Regions from separate parts of the Citrobacter portucalensis genome, predicted to be linked through region 1. Evidence: predicted binding sites of a transcription regulator. Region 1 holds the regulator's gene; the other holds the start of a gene.
The links. Region 1 encodes Fur, which represses iron uptake genes when iron is present. Its sites were predicted from a motif close to ATAATAATGAGAACNACTATCAA; they were not measured.
Positions count from the first base shown of each region.

Region 1 (4,642 bases):
TGTGGCAGAATGGTCAACATGATACCCTAACCCGTGAGTGTGAAAAAAAGAACTTTGCCATGAAATTGAATATCCGAGCGCAATCTGCGCAAAACCTGCACAATAATTCTCCCATCGTCCTGGTTCACGGCCTGTTTGGCAGTCTGGATAACCTGGGGATCCTGGCGCGCGATCTGGTGGTCGATCACGATATCATCCAGGTCGATATGCGAAATCATGGCCTCTCCCCTCGTTCCACTGAGATGAATTATCCGGCCATGGCGCAAGATTTGCTGGATACGTTGGACGCTCAGCAAATAGAAAAGGCGACCTTTATTGGTCACTCGATGGGGGGAAAAGCCGTCATGGCGTTAACCGCACTGGCTCCTGATCGTATCGATCGACTGGTGGCCATTGATATTGCTCCGGTCGACTATCATGTTCGCCGTCACGATGCGATCTTTACCGCTATTAATGCCGTAACCGATGCCCAGGCCACTTCGCGTCAGCAGGCGGCCAGCGTCATGCGTCAACATCTGCATGAGGAAGGCGTAATCCAGTTTCTGCTGAAATCTTTCGTCGACGGCGAATGGCGTTTTAACGTTCCCGTGCTGTGGGATCAGTATCCTCATATCGTCGGTTGGGAAACCATTCCTGCGTGGGAGCACCCGGCGCTGTTTATCCCTGGCGGCAACTCACCGTATGTTACCGAAGCGTATCGCGAACAACTGCTGGCGCAATTCCCACAGGCTCGGGCGCATGTTATTGCAGGAGCCGGTCATTGGGTGCATGCGGAAAAACCGGAGGCGGTGCTGCGCGCCATCCGTCGTTATCTGAACGAACAGGCTAACTGATTAAAAACTCAGCGTCTGCGCGCGATTACGCGCGTGGGCGTTGGCGTGTCACCCCTGCTGATGTATTATGGCGCGCTATCCATCCGGGCAGACGCCTGGCTGATTGTTTCCCCGAAGTCACCAAGATCATGGCCAAAGAACAAACGGACCGTACGACATTAGATCTGTTCGCGCAGGAGCGTCGCCCGGGACGACCCAAAACTAATCCGCTCTCGCGTGATGAACAGTTACGTATTAATAAACGTAATCAGCTTAAGCGTGACAAAGTTCGCGGGCTTAAGCGTGTCGAACTGAAACTGAACGCTGATGCCGTTGACGCTCTGAACGAGCTGGCCGAGGCGCGCAACATGAGTCGCAGTGAACTCATCGAAGAGATGCTGATGACCCAACTCAGCACATTGCGCGGTCAGGCATAGTCTGAATTTCTGCTCTAAATCATAAATCGTGTAGCACAGAGTGCAGTCCTGCGTGTTTGCTGTTTCCGCATGCCTGACTGTTCTGCTATGATTGCCCTTATCCGTGGGCAATGCGCCACCACCATTTCAATAAGTTTCAAGAGGTTATTTAACTCATGGCAATCACTGGCATCTTTTTCGGCAGCGACACCGGTAATACCGAAAACATCGCAAAAATGATTCAAAAACAGCTTGGTAAAGACGTTGCCGATGTTCATGACATTGCAAAAAGCAGCAAAGAAGACCTCGAAGGTTATGACATTCTGCTGCTCGGCATCCCAACCTGGTACTACGGTGAAGCGCAGTGTGACTGGGACGACTTCTTCCCTACCCTCGAAGACATTGATTTTAATGGCAAACTGGTTGCATTGTTCGGCTGCGGCGACCAGGAAGATTACGCAGAATATTTCTGCGATGCGTTAGGGACCATTCGCGACATCATCGAACCGCGCGGCGCAACCATCGTTGGTCACTGGCCGACGGCGGGTTATCACTTTGAAGCGTCTAAAGGCCTGGCTGACGACGACCACTTTGTCGGTCTGGCTATCGATGAAGATCGCCAGCCAGAACTGACAGCAGAACGCGTAGAAAAATGGGTTAAGCAGATCTCTGAAGAGCTGCACCTCGACGAAATCATTAATGCCTGATTTCGTGCGGCGTAGATTTCCATCTGCGCCGCATCAATAGATAAAACCAATCAAAATAATTGCTACAAATTTGTAACTTTTTCGTCTGACCCTGTACAATGGCTGGATGCCAATCGGGTGTTGCACAGTGTGTTTGTCGGCGATACCACGTTTTGATTAACAATATATGCCAGAGACTTGCAGTTTTCATTTAGCCATGGCAGTTCTATAATGATACGCATTATCTCAAGTGCAATTTCTGTCACTTCTGTTAATGAAGTGAATCGTTTAGCTACAGGACAGATTCCGCATGACTGACAACAATACCGCATTAAAGAAGGCTGGCCTGAAAGTAACGCTTCCTCGTTTAAAAATTCTGGAAGTTCTTCAGGAACCGGATAACCATCACGTCAGTGCGGAAGATTTATACAAACGCCTGATCGATATGGGTGAAGAAATTGGTCTGGCGACCGTGTATCGTGTGCTGAACCAGTTTGATGATGCCGGTATCGTGACCCGCCATAATTTTGAAGGTGGTAAATCCGTCTTCGAACTGACTCAACAGCATCATCACGATCACCTCATCTGTCTCGACTGCGGCAAAGTAGTCGAGTTCAGCGATGATTCCATCGAAGCGCGCCAGCGTGAGATTGCGGCTAAACATGGTATTCGTTTAACCAACCATAGTCTCTATCTCTACGGCCACTGCGCTGAAGGCGATTGCCGCGAAGATGAGCATGCCCACGACGGCAAATAATGTAATGCTTTTTGAAAAGCCAACCTTCCGGTTGGCTTTTTTTATGGGCATTACCTGCCCTTTTCCCCTTCCCTCCGCTCCTGTGTTGCTTTAATGTAAAAATCAATTGCCCCTTCCGGAGAGTCGAAATGGAACTTCGCCAGCTACGCTATTTTGTGCGCATTGTAGAAACCGGCAGCATGGGTAGCGCGGCACTCGATCTCAATATCGGGGTTTCGGCACTCAGCCAGCAAATGTCGCGTCTGGAAAGCGAACTCGCTATTCGCCTGCTGCAGCGCACCTCGCGCGGTGTGACACCCACCAGCGCCGGGCTGGCTTTTTACTCCCAGGCGCAGCTGGCGCTTCGTCACGCAGACGACGCGATCCTCGCCGCACGCGAGTCCCGGCTTTCCGGGCACGTCAGCGTCGGCATGGCTCCCAGTACTGCTTCCGTTCTCGGAATGCCGTTTATCAACGCCATGCGGGAAAGCTACAGTGATGTCCGTCTGCATGTGGTGGAAAGCCTCTCTGGCAATCTGGAGCGGATGATTAATACCCGCCAGATTGATCTGGCTGTCGTGTTTCAGAAAGAAAAGATCCTGCGCTGGAGCGCCATACCGATTCTCGAAGAGCGGCTGTTTTTGATTGGGACTCATGCCTTACTGGCTGATATTGCCGATGACAATATTGCTCCAGCCCAGCTGGCAAGTATCCCATTGATAATGCCAAGCCCGGGCCACGGTCTGCGCGGCAGGCTGGAAGCGATTTGTCAGGAACACGCGCTGAACATTGAGATCGCCACGGAAATTGATGGTCTGGCGCTACTCATGCGCGCCGTGCGCAGTGGCATTGGTGCCACTCTCCAGCCCGGCGCGGCAATTTCCCATCTCGATAAAGAGACGCTAAGAGTGATCGGCGTCCACAATCCAATACTTAGCCGCCCCAACTTTCTGGTGAGTCTCTCAGACGATGAACTCACCCCGGCAGGCCTCGCGGCCCGCGTGGTGCTGACGAAAGTGATGCATCAACTGGTGGAAGCAGGAAGCTGGCCTGGCGCCATCCTTTACAATAACTAAAGTACCGTTTAGCACCACGTCATAGCGCCCGCACAAGCCGTGCGTATACATTTTAATTACAAATTTAACAAATGGTTAAATGGTAATGGAGTATACGATGGTTGATGTTCTGGTGATTGGTGGTGGCAATGCCGCGTTATGCGCTGCCTTGTCTGCCCGCGAGCAAGGAGCTTCGGTACTCCTGCTCGAAGCGGCTCCCCGTGAATGGCGCGGAGGAAACTCCCAACACACACGTAATTTACGTTGTATGCATGACGCGCCGCAGGATGTGCTGGTGGAAAGCTATCCTGAAGAAGAATTCTGGCAGGATCTGTGGCGCGTCACGGAAGGGAATACCAACGAAGCGCTGGCGCGTCTGGTGATCCGTACCTCTTCACAATGCCGTGACTGGATGCGTCAGCACGGCGTTAACTTTCAACCTCCTCTCTCCGGCGCTTTGCACGTGGCGCGAACCAACGCCTTTTTTATGGGCGGTGGAAAGGCCCTGGTGAATGCCTATTATCGCAGCGCAGAAAAGCTGGGCGTTCAAATTCGCTATAACACCCCCGTTCAGGCGCTTGAACTGCGTAATGGCGAGTTCGTGGCGGCGTTGGCAGGCGAAGAGCGCATCACCGCTAAGTCCTGCGTGCTTGCCGCTGGCGGATTCGAATCTAACCGGGAGTGGTTGCGCGAAGCCTGGGGGGAAAATGCCCGCGGCGAGTGGCCTGCGGATAACTTTCTGATTCGCGGCACGCGTTTTAATCAGGGCGTACTGCTCAAATTTATGATGGATGCTGGCGCAGACATTATTGGCGATCCCTCCCAGTCACACTGTGTGGCAATTGATGCCAGAGCGCCATTATATGACGGCGGGATTTGCACTCGCGTGGACTGCGTCTCGCTCGGTATTGTGGTGAACCGGGACGCTGAGCGTTTT
Region 1 covers NZ_CP092466.1:3,538,219-3,542,860, forward strand. The annotation lists gene ybfF (esterase) at 60-833, shown strand; gene ybfE (LexA regulated protein) at 962-1,249, shown strand; gene fldA (flavodoxin FldA) at 1,405-1,935, shown strand; gene LY264_RS17275 (ryhB-regulated fur leader peptide) at 2,146-2,232, shown strand; gene fur (ferric iron uptake transcriptional regulator) at 2,225-2,671, shown strand; gene tcuR (tricarballylate utilization LysR family transcriptional regulator TcuR) at 2,800-3,726, shown strand; gene tcuA (FAD-dependent tricarballylate dehydrogenase TcuA) at 3,824-4,642, shown strand, end outside.

Region 2 (4,642 bases), 1.4 Mb from region 1:
CCGCCGCACAGAACATAGAAGCTCATGTGCAGCATCCAGCTTACATAGTCATACTGCGCCGGAATACGTGCGTGGCCCCAGGCGTAGAAGAAGAATTGCAGATACCACATCAAGCCACCAAGCGCAGAGAGCAGCACGTTGGTGATAATCAGCGGTTTGGCTAACGAGAAGTCGGCTTTTATCGACAAGTTCTTCACTTTTGCCAGACGAATGAAGCAGAAGCCCAGGTTAACAAGCGCGCCACCGCCCATAATGACCACATAGCTAGGCAGGGCGACATACAGCGGATCGACGCCCAACGCGGCGGCGGCATCGTGCATCGGTTTCGCTGCGTTCATCGCAAAGGACATCCCGGCGGAGAAAATACCGCACATGACGGCCAGAACCAGACCTTTTTTCAGGTTGAAATCTTCCGCTTTGATGCCCATTTTTCGTTCTTTTAACTGACCGGCACGGGTAACAATGCCCACGCCAATCAGCGCGACCAGTACGCCAAGCAGCGTCATGCGGCCACCAGAGGTATTGATCAGTACATCAAAATTGCCGTTGATAATCGGGGTCATCAGCGTGCCGACAATCAGCGTAATACCTATCGCAATCCCGATACCCATCGACATACCGAGATAGCGCATGGTCAGGCCATAGTTGATATTGCCAATCCCCCACATTGCACCAAACAGAAATACCGGCGCCAGTGTGGAGAGGCTGAAGGAGCTGAAGTAGGCCCAGAAATCGGGAAGTAACATGGCGCTGATGGTCCACGGCAGGATTATCCAGGAGACGATCCCGCCAACCGACCACATCGTTTCCCATGACCAATGTTTGACTTGCTTGAACGGGGCATAGAAACAGGCGGCACTGGCTGCCCCTATCAAATGCCAAAAGATACCCATCGTAATCGCGTTACTCATGACTTAATCCTCGTTATTTTTTATCGTCGGTAATGACCCCTCCGACCTAACGAGTTTAAAAATTACGCAGGTGGTTAACCTTTTAACGATTGCCGTCCTTTTGCGCATGTTGGCAATCATCACGTTAAGTGGGTGATTCGGCTCACATCTTTAACAATGGTTTTGATTCATTAAGACCCTGTAAAAAGTACGGCATTGATAATCATTTTCAATATCATTTAATTAACTATAATGACCCAACTGCTTACGCGGCGTTAACACTGGCCGCCCGACAATACTGGAGATGATTATGAGTTATACACTGCCATCCCTGCCGTACGCTTATGATGCCCTTGAACCGCACTTCGATAAGCAGACGATGGAAATCCACCACACCAAACACCACCAGGCTTACGTAAATAACGCCAACGCTGCGCTGGAAAGCCTGCCTGAATTCGCCAGCCTGTCCGTTGAAGAGTTGATCACCAAACTGGATCAACTGCCAGCAGACAAGAAAACCGTACTGCGTAACAACGCGGGCGGTCACGCTAACCACAGCCTGTTCTGGAAAGGCCTGAAAACCGGTACTACGCTGCAGGGCGACCTGAAAGCGGCTATCGAACGTGACTTCGGCTCCGTTGACAACTTCAAAGCTGAATTTGAAAAAGCAGCGGCAACCCGCTTTGGCTCCGGCTGGGCGTGGCTGGTTCTGAAAGGTGACAAACTGGCTGTTGTTTCCACCGCCAACCAGGATTCCCCGCTGATGGGTGAAGCTATCTCTGGCGCTTCCGGTTTCCCAATCGTGGGCCTGGACGTTTGGGAACACGCTTACTACCTGAAATTCCAGAACCGTCGCCCGGACTACATCAAAGAGTTCTGGAACGTCGTGAACTGGGACGAAGCTGCCGCGCGTTTCGCAGCAAAAAAATAAGTTCTACGCTTTAACAAAGCCCTGCAAGCGATGCTTGTGGGGTTTTTTTGTGATCAAACTCAATATAAAAACAATGATCCACTTAAATTGAAACAAGGTTTTATTATGCGAGTGGGATCACTTTTATAGTCTCTATGAATGTCTATCTTCTTTTCATCAAGACGGGCGCATCTCAAAGTAAGATGCAATCGCCCATAAAAATTGCCCCATTTTTATGTCTACAGGTGATGGAAATGCAGATCAAACGTACGATAGAGAAAATCCCAGGCGGTATGATGCTGGTGCCGCTTTTCCTGGGCGCGTTGTGTCACACCTTTTCCCCCGGTGCCGGGAAATATTTCGGCTCTTTTACCAACGGTATGATCACCGGTACGGTGCCTATCCTGGCAGTCTGGTTCTTTTGCATGGGGGCGTCGATCAAGCTAAGCGCCACCGGCACCGTGCTGCGTAAATCAGGTACGTTAGTCATCACCAAGATTCTGGTGGCGTGGGTGGTTGCAGCGATTGCTTCACGCATTCTGCCGGAACATGGTGTAGAGGTTGGATTCTTCGCAGGGTTGTCTACGCTGGCGCTGGTGGCCGCGATGGATATGACCAACGGCGGGCTGTATGCCTCGATTATGCAGCAGTACGGCACCAAAGAAGAGGCCGGGGCGTTTGTCCTGATGTCGCTGGAGTCTGGCCCGCTGATGACCATGGTGATTCTGGGAACCGCCGGGATCGCGTCGTTTGAACCACACGTATTTGTTGGTGCAGTATTGCCGTTCCTGATTGGCTTTGCGCTGGGGAATCTGGACCCTGAACTGCGGGAGTTCTTCAGCAAAGCGGTGCAGACGCTGATCCCGTTCTTTGCCTTCGCATTAGGTAACACCATTGATTTGAGCGTGATTGCGCAGACCGGCGTGCTGGGTATTCTGCTGGGCGTGGCGGTGATTATCATCACTGGTATTCCATTGATTATCGCCGATAAACTGATTGGTGGTGGCGATGGTACGGCGGGGATTGCCGCTTCCAGTTCTGCGGGGGCGGCGGTTGCTACGCCTGTGCTGATTGCTGAAATGGTTCCGGCATTTAAACCGATGGCACCGGCAGCAACTTCCCTGGTCGCCACGTCGGTGATTGTGACCTCCATTCTGGTGCCGATTATCACGTCTATCTGGTCGAAAAGGGCCAAAGCAAGGGCGGCAGAAATTGATATTCGTGGCACCGTGAAGTAAGTCTCTTAAGCCGGATGGTCTGCACCATCCGGCTTAATTATTTACCCTTTGACGACAAACACCTCATCGATTGTTCGACACTCACTCTCGTTCAACTCTCCACCGGCATTACGTGACACGCCGGTACAATAGCCAAACTTACGCGATACCACGGTTTTGATGGTGGTGACAAAATCTTCGCCGATAGCATAGATGGACATGTAGGTGCCAATCTGGTCCTGAATATTGCGAAGCGCTGCCAGGTCGCCCTGTTTAAACGCTTCCCGCGCGCTGACAAACAGTTCCGGCATGACGTTGTTCAACCCTGAAATAATCCCCGCGCCACCTGCTAACAGGTTGGGAATGTAGTATTCGTCATAGCCGGACAGCACGGCAAAATCCTCCCGCACGGCGCGGGTGGTCTGAATCATGCTGCGGGTATGGGACTGACAGTCGACGGTGTCTTTAATGCCAGCGAAATTCGGGAACTCGGCGGCGAGGGAGGCAACCAGCTCGGGGGTTAAATCGCAGCCGGTGCGTGCCGGGAAGTTATAAGCAAACCATTTGCCGCTGAGTTTCTGCCCCAACTGACGGAAGTAGCTCAGCAGCTGTTTCGCCGTTTGTCCGTAGTAATAGGGCGGCAGGATCATCACGGCATCGTAATCTGAGCGATACGCTTCCTGTGCCATCAATAAAACATCATTCTGGCAGGTGGATGAGACGTTGGCGACCATCTTTAGCGAGCTCATGGCACGGGCTTCGCGGATCAGCAGCAGCCTTTCTTCGAGCGTAAAGGAGGCAAATTCCCCGATGCTACCCATCAGCAAAATCACGTCGATTTTGGCCTCGGTAAGGCGTTTGAGATGCTGGCTTAGACCGTTGAGATCGATCTTGCCGTCATTGTCCATTGGCGTAATGGAAGGACACCAGACGCCAGCAAATTGCGATTGACCAGTCACGTTGTCGACTCCTTATTTGAAATGATGTTTCAAAACTAGATTACATTGATAGCATGTGTCCCTAAGTTTCATGTGAACCGTGCTCTCATTTTGAGCGACTGGGGTAAAATAAATGTGGTGTAATGGGGGAAATTTATCGGGAGAGGGAACAGATGCGATATCCGGTCGATGTTTTTACGGGCAAAGTTCGGGACTACACGGGAAGCCGTCCTAGCGCGATTGCTAAAGTCCAGATTGACGGTGAGCTGATGCTGACCGAACTGGGGCTGACGGGGGATGAACAGGCGGAAACGAAAATTCACGGCGGGCCGGATCGCGCGCTGTGTCACTATCCGCGTGAGCACTACCAGCACTGGAGACAAGCATTTCCGGAGCAGGCGGAGCTATTTGTCGCGCCTGCGTTTGGTGAGAACCTCTCTACTGAGGGGCTGACTGAAGATAATGTGCATATTGGCGACATTTTCCAGTGGGGAGAGGCGCTGATTCAAGTCACGCAGCCGCGCTCGCCATGCTTTAAGCTGAATTTCCATTTTGGCATCAGCGATATGGCCAGCCAGATGCAGGATGCGGGTAAGACAGGCTGGCTGTGCAGCGTCATCGCGCCTGGTCAGGTGTCAGCAGACGCGCCGTTGATCCTGGCGTCACGCGTGAGCGACGTCAGCGTAC
Region 2 covers NZ_CP092466.1:4,913,964-4,918,605, reverse strand. The annotation lists gene rhaT (L-rhamnose/proton symporter RhaT) at 1-911, opposite strand, end outside; gene sodA (superoxide dismutase [Mn]) at 1,201-1,821, shown strand; gene kdgT (2-keto-3-deoxygluconate transporter) at 2,055-3,038, shown strand; gene LY264_RS23675 (dihydrodipicolinate synthase family protein) at 3,080-3,976, opposite strand; gene yiiM (6-hydroxyaminopurine reductase) at 4,129-4,642, shown strand, end outside.
Region 2: a site for Fur is predicted at 1,107-1,129, ahead of sodA (superoxide dismutase [Mn]). Genes of this name have one in related genera too.